Linked DNA regions of Gluconacetobacter diazotrophicus PA1 5. The protein of the gene in region 2 binds, or shares a complex with, the protein of the main gene of each other region. Links are inferred from orthologs where the notes say so. Each region holds a gene or a part of one and is shown on either strand. Other genes may lie near its edges.

The links. Proteins that work in one complex are often made in the same cells at the same time.
Region 1: the proteins of mfd (region 2) and uvrA are in contact, whole or in part, in a crystal structure (PDB 4DFC), measured with the Escherichia coli proteins. The link is inferred for Gluconacetobacter diazotrophicus PA1 5 from one-to-one orthologs.

The regions. Positions count from the first base shown.
Region 1 is NC_010125.1:2,384,077-2,387,558, reverse strand. It holds uvrA (excinuclease ABC subunit UvrA), read left to right. Parts: upstream 1-369; coding sequence 370-3,282; downstream 3,283-3,482. Other genes in the region: speD (adenosylmethionine decarboxylase), read left to right, coding at 3,441-3,482; ssb (single-stranded DNA-binding protein), read right to left, coding at 1-75. UniProt on the Escherichia coli protein: The UvrABC repair system catalyzes the recognition and processing of DNA lesions. UvrA is an ATPase and a DNA-binding protein. A damage recognition complex composed of 2 UvrA and 2 UvrB subunits scans DNA for abnormalities.
Region 2 is NC_010125.1:1,916,076-1,924,345, reverse strand. The notes cover bases 674-4,723. They hold mfd (transcription-repair coupling factor), read right to left. Parts: upstream 4,345-4,723; coding sequence 874-4,344; downstream 674-873. Other genes in these bases: GDI_RS08965 (FAD assembly factor SdhE), read right to left, coding at 4,341-4,652; GDI_RS08975 (SDR family NAD(P)-dependent oxidoreductase), read right to left, coding at 674-815. Outside these bases: GDI_RS08980 (hypothetical protein), read left to right, coding at 1-6; more of GDI_RS08975, read right to left, coding at 21-673; ATP-dependent DNA helicase RecG, read left to right, coding at 4,802-6,958; GDI_RS08955 (lipid A deacylase LpxR family protein), read right to left, coding at 6,964-7,962. UniProt on the Escherichia coli protein: Couples transcription and DNA repair by recognizing RNA polymerase (RNAP) stalled at DNA lesions. Mediates ATP-dependent release of RNAP and its truncated transcript from the DNA, and recruitment of nucleotide excision repair machinery to the damaged site.

The sequences.
Region 1 (3,482 bases), 460 kb from region 2 along the record:
GGCCTGGCTGTTCCTGACTTCGGGGTCCTTGCCCAGATTACCCACGAGAATGACCTTGTTGACGCTACCCGCCATACTGCTGTCCTGCTGCTGTCCGGTCCCGGGGGCGCGGCCCAAGGGCGGGCCCCCATGAAAAAAACCGTCCGCCCGGACCGGTGCTGGGTGGGGGGACGGAACTCGGTCGCCATCCTAACGCAGATGCGCGCCGGATGATACCGCATGTGCGCGATACGCCGGTGGCCGATGCGACCGGATTACATTTTTCCGCGTCGGCGGCTCTTGGCGGCGGGCACGGAACCGGTCAGAACAGAGTATGAACGAAGCGGCCCTGAGACAATCCGGTGCCGGGTGGAACGGAGAGCGGACATCATGGGTAATCGATCCAGGCCGGCACCCGGCCTGCCAGCGGCGCAGTCGATCCGGGTCCGCGGCGCGCGGGCGCACAACCTGAAGAACATCGACGTCGAAATTCCCCGCGACGCGCTGACGGTCGTCACCGGCCTGTCGGGATCGGGAAAGTCGTCCCTGGCGTTCGACACGATCTATGCCGAGGGCCAGCGCCGCTATGTCGAAAGCCTGTCGGCCTATGCGCGGCAGTTCCTGGAACTGATGGGCAAGCCGGACGTGGACGCGATCGAGGGCCTGTCGCCCGCGATTTCCATCGAACAGAAGACGACGTCGAAGAATCCGCGCTCCACCGTCGGCACGATCACCGAGATTCACGACTACATGCGCCTGCTGTGGGCGCGGGCCGGCGTGCCCTATTCGCCCGCCACCGGCCTGCCGATCGAGGCGCAGACCATCAGCCAGATGGTCGATCGCGTCATGGCGCTGCCGGAAGGCACGCGCCTGATGCTGCTGGCGCCGGTCATTCGCGACCGCAAGGGCGAATGCCGCAAGGAACTGGCGGAACTGCAGCGCAAGGGCTTCGCCCGGGTGAAGGTGGACGGCACGCTGTACGACATCGCCGAGGTCCCGGACCTGAACCGCAAGCTGCGTCATACCGTCGAGGCCGTGGTGGACCGGGTGGTGGTGAAGCCCGGCCTGGAATCGCGCCTGGCCGACAGTTTCGAGACCGCGCTGGGCCTGTCCGACGGCCTGGTCTATGCCGAGGAACTGCCGCGCGGCGAGGCCGAGCCGCCGCCGCACATCGTGTTCTCCTCGCGCTTCGCCTGCCCGGTCAGCGGCTTCACGCTGGAAGAGATCGAGCCGCGCCTGTTTTCCTTCAACGCGCCCCAGGGCGCATGCCCGGCCTGCGATGGCATCGGGCTGGAGACCTTCTTCGACCCGCACCTGATCGTGCCCGACGAATCCCTGTCGCTGGAACGCGGGGCCATCGCGCCCTGGCGCAGCACGCAAAGCCCCTACTACCAGCAGACGCTGGACAGCCTGGCCGCCCATTACGGCGTGGGCATGGACACGCCCTGGCGGGACCTGCCGGCGGGCGTTCGCGAGACCATCCTGGACGGCGGCAAGGACGAGATCCTGTTCCGCTATCGCGACGGCCGGAAATCCTATGACCTGACCAAGCGGTTCGAAGGTTTGGTGACCAACCTGCGCCGCCGCATGGCCGAAACCGACAGCGTATGGGTGCGCGAGGAACTGTCGCGCTACCAGTCCGACAAGCCCTGCCATGTCTGCCACGGCACGCGCCTGCGGCCCGAGGCCCTGTCGGTGCGGGTCGCGGGTTCGACGATCGCCGAGGCATCGGACCTGCCGATCCGCCGGGCGCTGGACTGGTTCGGCACGGTCGAGGCGACGCTGACGCCGCAGCGCGCCGAAATCGCGCGGCGTATCCTGCGTGAAATCCTGGACCGGCTGCATTTCCTGAACGATGTCGGGCTGGACTACCTGACCCTGTCGCGCGGGTCGGCCACCCTGTCGGGCGGGGAAAGCCAGCGGATTCGCCTGGCCAGCCAGATCGGATCGGGCCTGACGGGCGTGCTGTACGTGCTGGACGAACCGTCTATCGGCCTGCACCAGCGCGACAACGAACGGCTGCTGGGCACGCTGGACCGGTTGAAGCGGCTGGGGAACACGCTGATCGTCGTCGAGCATGACGAAGACGCGATCCGGAGCGCCGACTGGCTGATCGACATGGGGCCGGGGGCCGGGGTCAATGGCGGGCACGTGGTGGCCATCGGCACGCCCGAGGAGGTCGCGGCGAATCCGGCCAGCCTGACCGGCGACTACCTGTCCGGCCGCAAGCGGATCGATGTGCCGACGGTGCGCCGGCCGATCGATCCCGCCCGCATGCTGGTGCTGGAGGGTGCCGGCGGCAACAACCTGAAGGATGTCACCGCGCATTTCCCGCTGGGCACCTTCACCTGCGTGACCGGGGTGTCGGGGGGCGGCAAATCGACGCTGGTGATCGATACGCTGTACAAGGCGCTGTCGCGGCAGTTGATGGGATCGGGGCAGAATCCCGCGCCCTATCGCGGGATCGCGGGGCTGGACCTGCTGGACAAGATCATCGACATCGACCAGTCGCCGATCGGCCGCACGCCGCGATCCAATCCCGCGACCTATACCGACCTGTTCGCGCCGATCCGCGACTGGTTCGCCGAACTGCCGGAAAGCAAGGCCAGGGGCTACAAGGCGGGGCGGTTCTCCTTCAACGTCAAGGGTGGCCGGTGCGAGGCCTGCCAGGGCGACGGTGTGCTGAAGATCGAAATGCACTTCCTGCCCGACGTGTTCGTGACCTGCGACACCTGCAAGGGCGCGCGCTACAACCGCGAGACGCTGGAGGTGAAATTCCGCGGCAAGTCGATCGCCGACGTGCTGGCCATGACGGTGGACGAGGCGCTGCCGTATTTTTCTGCCGTGCCGCGGATTCGCGACCGGCTGGCCATCCTGCAGCAGGTGGGGCTGGGCTATGTCGCGCTGGGCCAGCAGGCGACGACCCTTTCGGGGGGCGAGGCGCAGCGCGTGAAGCTGTCCAAGGAACTGGCCCGCCGCGCCACCGGACGCACGCTGTACATCTTGGACGAACCCACCACCGGCCTGCACACCGAGGACGTGCGCAAGCTGCTGGAGGTGCTGCATGCCCTGGTGGATCAGGGCAACACGGTGGTGGTGATCGAGCACAATCTGGAAGTCATCAAGACCGCGGACTGGGTGCTGGACATGGGACCGGAAGGCGGCGATGGCGGCGGGCGCATCGTGGCCGAGGGCACGCCCGAGGACATCGCGGCGTGCCCCGAGAGCCATACCGGGCGCTTCCTGCGCCCCCTGCTGCCGGCGGCGGCGCCCAAGGCGCGCCGCCGTCGCTCCAAGGGCTGAGGGCCGCCGGATGGCTGTCATCGAAAATACTTGAAAAAAACATGCCCCGAGCAACCGAAAAATACTTGCGCTGATAAGGCTGTGGCCTTATCAGCGGCCCCCTTGGCCCAAGGGGGCGATCCCGCCCAACAGGCTGTCTACTGGTTTGGGGGTACGTGATGAACGCACTTGCTCAGCTGGGGATGGTCTCGGAATACCCG
Region 2 (8,270 bases):
CGCTAAGGGGCTGGCCGGAACTAACCCGGATGACGGAGCAGGCCGCCTTCGACGCGCAGGGTGGCGCCGGTGGTGGCCGAGGCCTGCGGCGAGCAGACATAGGCGACCATGCTGGCGATCTCCTCGGGCTCCGCCAGGCGGCGGATCAGCGAGGTGGGACGGTGCGCGGGAATGAATTCGTCCACGACATCCTGCACCGTGCGCCCGCTTTCGCGGGCCGCCTTCTCGAACATCTCCATCACGCCTTCGGTGCGCGTCGGGCCGGGCAGCACCGAATTGACGGTGACGCCGGTTCCCGGGACGCTCTCGGCGATGCCCCGGGCGATCGCGACCTGCGCGGCCTTGGTAAAGCCGTAGGCGATCATGTCGGCCGGGATGTTCAGCGCCGATTCGCTGGAAATGAACACCACCCGGCCCCATTTCCGCTCGACCATGCCGGGCAGGTAATGCCGGGTCAGGCGCACGCCGCTCATGACGTTGACGTCGAAGAAGCGCTGCCAGTCGGCGTCGGACGTCTTCAGGAAGTCTTCCTGCTCGAAGATGCCCAGATTGTTCACCAGGATGTCGGCCTGGGGGATGGTGCGGATGAAGCTGTCGATCCCCTCGCCGGTTCCCAGGTCGCCGGGAACCCCGCGCAGCCGGGCGGTGGGCATGCGGACGCGGATATGGGCCATGGCCTCGTCCACCCGGGCCTGGCTGCGGCCGTTGACGATGACTTCGGCCCCGGTTTCGGCCAGGGCCACGGCAATGGCCAGCCCGATACCGGCCGTCGAGCCGGTGACGATCGCGCTCTTGCCCGCCAGATCAATCTTCATCTTGCCTGTCCTTCAGTGTTGTCGTCGCGATGGTATGTCGTGATCAGGGGCCAGGGGGTCAGGCCGCCTTCTCCTGACCCGCGAGGCGGCCCAGCGTCTGGACCGTGTCCTTGGCCAGGCGAATGCGCTGCGCGTTCGTCATCTCCCGCACCAGGGCCAGCTTGTGGTCCGGGCGCAGGCGGACATTGCCTTCCTTATGTGCCGCGATCCAGGTCACCAATCCACCCGGGTTGGCGAAACTGTTACCGCGGAACTGGATCACCATGCCCTTCGGCCCGGCCTCCAGCCGCTCGACCCCGGCCTCGCGGCACAGGCGCTTGATCGCGACGACGTCCAGCAGGTTGCGCACCTCGTCCGGCATCGTCCCGAACCGGTCGACCAGTTCCGCCTCCATCGCCTCGATTTCGGCGTCATTGGCCAGCCCGGCGATGCGCCGGTACAGGCCCAGCCGGACCGGCAGGTCGGGCACGTAGGTTTCGGGGATCAGAACCGGCAGGCCCAGGATGATGTTCGGGGTCCAGTCGCGGTCCTGCGCCTTGCGCCGGCCCTTTTCGACCCGCAGTTCCGCGACCGCGTCCTCCAGCATCTGCTGGTACAGCTCGATCCCGACCTCGCGGATATGGCCCGATTGCTCGTCGCCCAGCAGGTTGCCCGCCCCGCGCAGGTCCAGGTCGTGCGACGCCAGGGTAAAGCCCGCCCCCAGCGTATCCAGGGTCTGCATGACCTCCAGCCGCTTTTCGGCGGCGGCCGACAGGACATGGGTCTGCGGCCAGGTCAGGTAGGCATAGCCCCGCTGCTTGCCGCGCCCGACGCGGCCGCGCAACTGATAGAGCTGCCCCAGCCCGAACATGTCCGCGCGATGGATGATCAGCGTGTTCACCGCCGGCATGTCCAGCCCGCTTTCCACGATGTTGGTGGACAGCAGGATGTCGTATTTGCCGTCGCTGAATTCGGTCATCACCCGTTCCAGCTCGGTCGGGGTCAGGCGGCCATGTGCCTGGACCAGGCGCGCGTCGGGCACGATGTCCTGCAGGCGGGCGGCCATGCGGTCCAGATCCTCGATCCGGGGCACGACGCAGAAGATCTGCCCGCCGCGAAACCGCTCGCGCTGGATCGCCTCGCGGATCACCACGCTGTCGAACGGCATGATGAAGGTCCGCACCGCCAGCCGGTCGGTGGGCGGGGTCGCAATCAGGCTCATCTCCCGCACGCCGGTCAGGGCCAGTTGCAAAGTACGCGGCAGCGGGGTGGCCGACAGGGTCAGCACATGCACGTCCTCGCGCAGCGCCTTCAGCTTCTCCTTGTGCGCGACGCCGAAATGCTGCTCCTCGTCGATGATCAGCAGTTCCAGGTCGGCGAACTGCACGCCCTTGGCCAGCAGCGCGTGGGTGCCGATGACGATGTTGATCGTGCCGTCGGCCAGCCCCTTGCGCACGGCGGTCGCCTCCTTGGGCGTGACCATGCGCGACAATTGCGCCACCGTGATCGGCAGGCCGGAGAAACGGGCCGAGAAGGTGCGGAAATGCTGTCGCGCCAGCAGCGTGGTCGGCACCACCACCGCCACCTGGGCGCCGGACAGGGCGGCGACGAAGGCCGCGCGCAGCGCGACCTCGGTCTTGCCGAAGCCCACATCGCCGCACACCAGCCGGTCCATCGGGCGGCCCGACCCCATGTCCTCCAGCACGTCGGCGATGGCGCGGGACTGGTCCTCGGTCTCGACGAAGGGGAAGCGCGCGCAGAACTCGTCCCACATCCCCTCGGCCGGGGTCATGCTGGGGGCCTCGCGCAACGCGCGCAGGGCGGCGGTGCGGATCAGTTCGCCCGCCATGTCGCGGATGCGCTGCTTCATCCGGGCCTTGCGGTTCTGCCACGAGGCCCCGCCCAGCTTGTCCAGCGCCACCCCCGCCTGGTCGGACCCGAAGCGGCTGAGCAGTTCGATATTTTCGACCGGCAGGAACAGTTTCTCGTTCCCGTCATAGATCAGGCGCAGGCAGTCATGCGGCGCGGTGCCGACGCCGATCGTCTCCAGCCCGTCATAGCGGCCGATGCCGTAATCCTGATGGACCACCAGGTCGCCCTCGGCGATTTCCGACGCCTCGGCAATGAACTGGTCGGCCTTCTTGCGCCGGCGCGGCGGGCGGGAAATCCGCTCGCCCAGCAGGTCCTGCTCGGACACGAAGGCCAGGTTGTCGGCGATGAAGCCACGTTCCAGGCCCAGCGTCAGCAGGCCCACGGTGCCGGGCGGCAGATCCTGCGCGCGGGCCCAGCCATCGAACGTCTCGACCCGCATGCCGTGCTCGCGCAGCAATGTCGCGATCCGCTCGCGCGATCCCCGGGTCCAGGCCGACACGTAGGCGCGGCGCCCGGTCTCGGCCCATTGCCGGACCTGCGTATCCAGCATCGCGAACACGTTCTCACGCGCCCCGCCCCCCGCGACGCTGGCGAACAGGATGCCCGGCCGCCCCCCGGCATCCACGCCCCCGGCATTGTCCGGACGGGCGAAGGGGCTGAACAGCATCACCGGGTGGCCGGACAGGATTCCGTCCCATCCCTTGCGGTCCAGGTACATCAGGTGGGGCGGCAGCGCGCGGTACGGGACTTCGCCCTCGCGCACCGGCTGGCGCCGGGCCTCGAAATGATCGGCGATCATCTCCAGCCGCGCGGCCAGGACGTCCTCGACCTGATGGGCCAGGATGATCGACACGCCCGGCAGGTAATCGACCAGCGTTTCCAGATGCTCGTGGAACAGCGGCAGCCAATGTTCCAGCCCGGCATGGCGCCGCCCGTCCGACACATGTTCATAAAGCGGATCGGAGGCCGCCGCCGGCCCGAACAGGTCGCGCCAGCCGGTCCGGAAGCGCGAGATGCTGGCCTGGTCCAGGGTGAAATCGGCCACCGGACGCATGACGAACCGGTCCAGCCGGTCCGACGAGCGCTGGGTGGCGGGGTCGAAGCGGCGGATGTTCTCGACCTCGTCCCCGAACAGGTCCAGCCGCACCGGCTCGGCCTCGCCCGAGGGGAAGATATCGAAGATGCCGCCGCGGGTGGCGAATTCCCCCGGTTCCATCACCGTGTCGGTGCGGTTGTAGCCGGCGGCCACCAGCAGGTCGATCAGCAGGGCCTGGTCCAGGCTGTCGCCGGCGGCCAGGGTCAGGGACTGGCCGCGAAAGGCGGCGCGGGGCGCCACGCGCTGGACCAGGCCGCCGACCGTGGTCAGCACGATGCGCGGCGCCGTCGCCGGTTCCAGCAGCCGCGTCAGGGTGGCGACGCGTTCGGCGACGATCGCCGGATTGGGCGACACGCGATCGTAAGGCAGGCAGTCCCAGGACGGAAAACGCAGGATTTCGGCATTGGGGGCGACGAAGGACAGCAATTCGCCGATCCGCGCCATGCCGGCATCGTCCCGTGCGACATGCAGCACGGGCCCGTCATGCTCGCGGGCCCGGCGTGCCACCAGAAAGGCGTCGAATCCGTCCGGTGCCCCCCAGATGGTGGCCCAGCCGGCGTGTTCCGTCCCGGGTGCCCTCATCGTTCTCCCCGGATCGCGGCCTGCCGGGCGGGGTCGTTGGCGTCGGCCATGATGGCGCGCATCATCGGCCCGTCGACTTCGGCGGGCACCGGCTTGCGGCCGCTCAGCCAGTCGGCCAGGTCGGCGTCGGGCAGTTCCATCACCTCTTCCAGCGCGTCCATCTCGGCGTCCGTCAGGCCGGCAAGGCGCGGGGCGACGAAGCCGCCGATCAGGATGTCGGTTTCATGCGTGCCGCGATGCGTGGCCCGGAAATAGAGCCGGCGACGGCGCGGATCGAGGTTCGTAAGGTCGGGACTGTCGATGGACATGGTACCTGCCCTGATATGGTTTCGTTTTGTTCCTTCGCGTCGCTGTCCTATAGCCCTCCATCAGGTTCCTGTCAGCCCGCCCATCGACGCAACGACCGAAGGGCCGCCCCAGGACACGAAATCGGGAAGTGAAAGCGGTCGAACACCACGTGTCTGGCATCATCCTTCAGGACGAAAGGGACGACAATCTCGGTCCGCTGCTGGCCCCGCTGGGCAGCCTGCCCGGGGTCGGCCCTGCCCTGGCCAAGCTGCTGGCGCGGGCCGTGCGGGGCCAGCGGGTCATCGACCTGCTGTTCCATCTGCCGGAATCGGTGGTCGATCGCGGGTTATCGCCCCAGCTGTCGCGACGCCCGGAATCGGTGGTCGATCACCGCTATCGCCCCAGCCTGCGCAACGCCGTCCCCGGGCGGGGAACCACGATGCAGGTCCGGGTGCGGCGGTTCGACGCGCCCGCCCGGGGAACGCGCGTGTTCTTTTCCCCGTTGGAGGCCCGGCGCACCGGGGTGGGAGAACTGGTGTTCTTATCCCCCACGCAGGCCCGGCAGATGCGGGTGGGAGCGACCGTCCCGGTATCGGGCACGCTGGATGCGTTCGGCGACCGGCTGCAGATGGCCCACCCCGACCATATCGTGCCGGGCGGCGACATCGACCGCATTCCGGCGCTGGAGCCGGTCTGGCCGCTGACGGCCGGCCTTTTTCCCCGCCACGTGCGCGCGGCGCTGCACCAGGCGTTCCTTCGCTTTCCCCCGTTGCCGGAATGGCTGGATTCCGTGCTGGTGGCCCGCCGACACTGGCCGGATTTCGAGACCGCGCTGCGTCAACTGCACTGCCCCGAGGCCTTCCCCGACCTGCTGCGCGGCGATGCCTGGCAGGCCGCCGGCGAGCGCGCGCGCCAGCGGCTGGCCTGCGACGAACTGCTGGCCGAACAGGTCGCGATGTCCGAGGCACGGCGCCGCAACCGCAACCGCCCCGGCCGGTCCATCGTCGGCACGGGCACCCTGCGCGCCGAGGCGCTGGCCCGGTTCGGCTATACCCCGACCGGGGCCCAGCACCGCGCGGTGCGCGAAATCGATTCGGACCTCGCCGCGTCATATCCGATGATGCGCCTGCTGCAGGGCGATGTCGGGGCGGGCAAGACGCTGGTGGCGATGCTGGCCATGCTGGCGGCGGCCGAGGCCGGACACCAGGCGGTGCTGATGGCCCCCACGGAAATCCTGGCCCGCCAGCACCTGGCCACGTTCCAGAAGCTGGCGCCGGTGCCGGTGGCGTTCCTCAGCGGCAGCGTCAAGGGACGCGCGCGCAGGACCGTGCTGGAAGACATCGCATCCGGCCGCGCGCCGCTGGTCGTGGGCACGCACGCGCTGTTCCAGGACAAGGTCGTGTTCGACGATTTGGCCCTGGCGGTGATCGACGAACAGCACCGGTTCGGGGTCGAGCAGCGCCTGCTGCTGGGTGAGAAGGGCGACCGGGCCGATATCCTGGTCATGACCGCTACCCCCATTCCGCGCACGCTGCTGCTGACCCAGTGGGGCGAGATGCAGGTCAGCCGCCTGAACGAAAAACCGGCCGGACGCCTGCCCGTACGGACGTCCCTGCACGCCATGGCGTCATTGGGCGATGTGCTGGACGGAATCGGGCGCGCGATCGCACGCGGCGCCCTGGTCTTCTGGGTCTGCCCGCTGGTCACGGAAAGCGAGGCGATGGACCTGGCGGCGGCGGAGGCGCGCTTCGCCGCACTGACCGAGCGCTTCGGGCCGATCGTGGGCCTGGCGCACGGCCAGCAGGACATCGCGGTGCGCGAGGCCGCGATCGCGGATTTCGCGGCGGGGCGGACGAAGATCCTGGTCGCGACGACGGTGATCGAGGTCGGCGTGGACATCCCCGCCGCCACCATCATGGTCATCGAACACGCCGAACGGTTCGGCCTGGCGCAACTGCACCAGTTGCGCGGGCGCGTGGGACGCGGCCGCGACGAATCGTTCTGCCTGCTGCTGCATGACGACGCGCTGGGCAGCACGGCCCGGCGCCGGCTGGCCCTGCTGCGCGATACCGAGGACGGGTTCCTGATCGCGGACGAGGATTTCCGCCTGCGCGGCGGCGGCGACGTCACCGGCCGCCGCCAGTCCGGACTGCCGGACCTGCGGCTTGCGACCGGTGCGCGGCTGGACCTGTTGCTGACGATCGCGGCCCAGGACGCGCAGCGGGTCGCCGAAGGGGGCGCCAGCGAATCGCGCCGCAACGCGATCGCCCAGTTGCTGGAACTGTTCGACCGGCACGATGCCGCCCGAATCCTGCGCTCGGGGTAGTAGGCTTAGAATTTCCCGGACAGGGCCAGCGATCCGTAATTGAACAGGCCGCTGCGCGCGCCACGGAATTCCTGCGTCTGCCAGACCTGGCTGTAGGACAGGCGCATGCCGTGCCACATGATGGCGACGCCGGCGTGGATTTCGCCGACATCCCAGTTCATCGGAACATGCGGCGAGCCGCTGCGCAGCGTGTTGCCCTGCAGCGTCGCGTCATAGGCGACCGCCGATCCCGTGACGTTGCCGAAGACGTACCAGGCGACCGGGCGGGTCAGCCGGTAGGCATCGGTGCCGTCGGTGCCCGGCCCGATGGTCGGAATGCCGAAATCGCTGCGCAGCCCCTGCCCGATGCGGAACGTGTCGGCCACCGTGCCATAGATCCGGTAATCGCCGATCGCGGCCGAGGTCGCGGGCATCATGTCCATCTCGACGCCATATATATTGGCCATCGGAAGCCGCCATGTCCGGCCGCCCTGCACCTGGAACACCGGCTGGTTCGCCAACTGGTGTTTCCAGCCCAGGTTGGACGTATCCCCGATCGCGCTGTGGAATCCGTTCTGCAACTGCCGCCCCATGGCGTCGGGCCCCATGACGCCGAACTGGATTCCGAAGACAGACCGCGACAGGTCCGTGTCGTTGATCAGGTTCACGGTGCCCAGCAGCAGGCCGGCATAGGGGCGGTCGCTGGGCGACGGTGTCGCGAGCTGGGTATCGTGCGGGGTGAAGATCAACTGCTGCACGCCCAGGCTGATGCGGGTCACGCCCTTGCCCATGATCGCGTGGTTGATCGTCTCGATCGGCGCGGGCTGGTTGTCGGTGCCCGATGTCCAGTTCACGCGCAGGCCGCTGGTGTAATACTGGTCCGACGTGCCGTTGAGCGTGCTGACGGCGTCGTTTTCACCCTGGACGGTCCAGGTGCCGTACGGGTCCTGCAGCGGCGTCGCGCGGGCTGGCTGGGCTGCCATCGCCAGGCTGCCGATCCCGGCCAGCGTCCCGGCCCGCACCATCCAGCCGGTCCTCTTCCACGTCTTCGCCTGGCTCATCAGCTTCCCTTCCACCTGCTGCCCCTGCCCCTTCGAAATCCATACCCGGATTTCACGAAGCGGCATCACGACATAACGGCCTCTTTTGAACTGTGTAGATCGTTCGTCCGATCCACGAAAGCCCACCGGAAAATTCGTGATGGCCGATCCGGAAAAATTCTCATGATCACGAACGGTCATTTACGTGAAATGACGATGGAACCCCCGGCCGCGGATATGCTTATCTGTATCGGACACCGGCGCATACGTGCTAGGGTCCGTGCGGGGAAAGG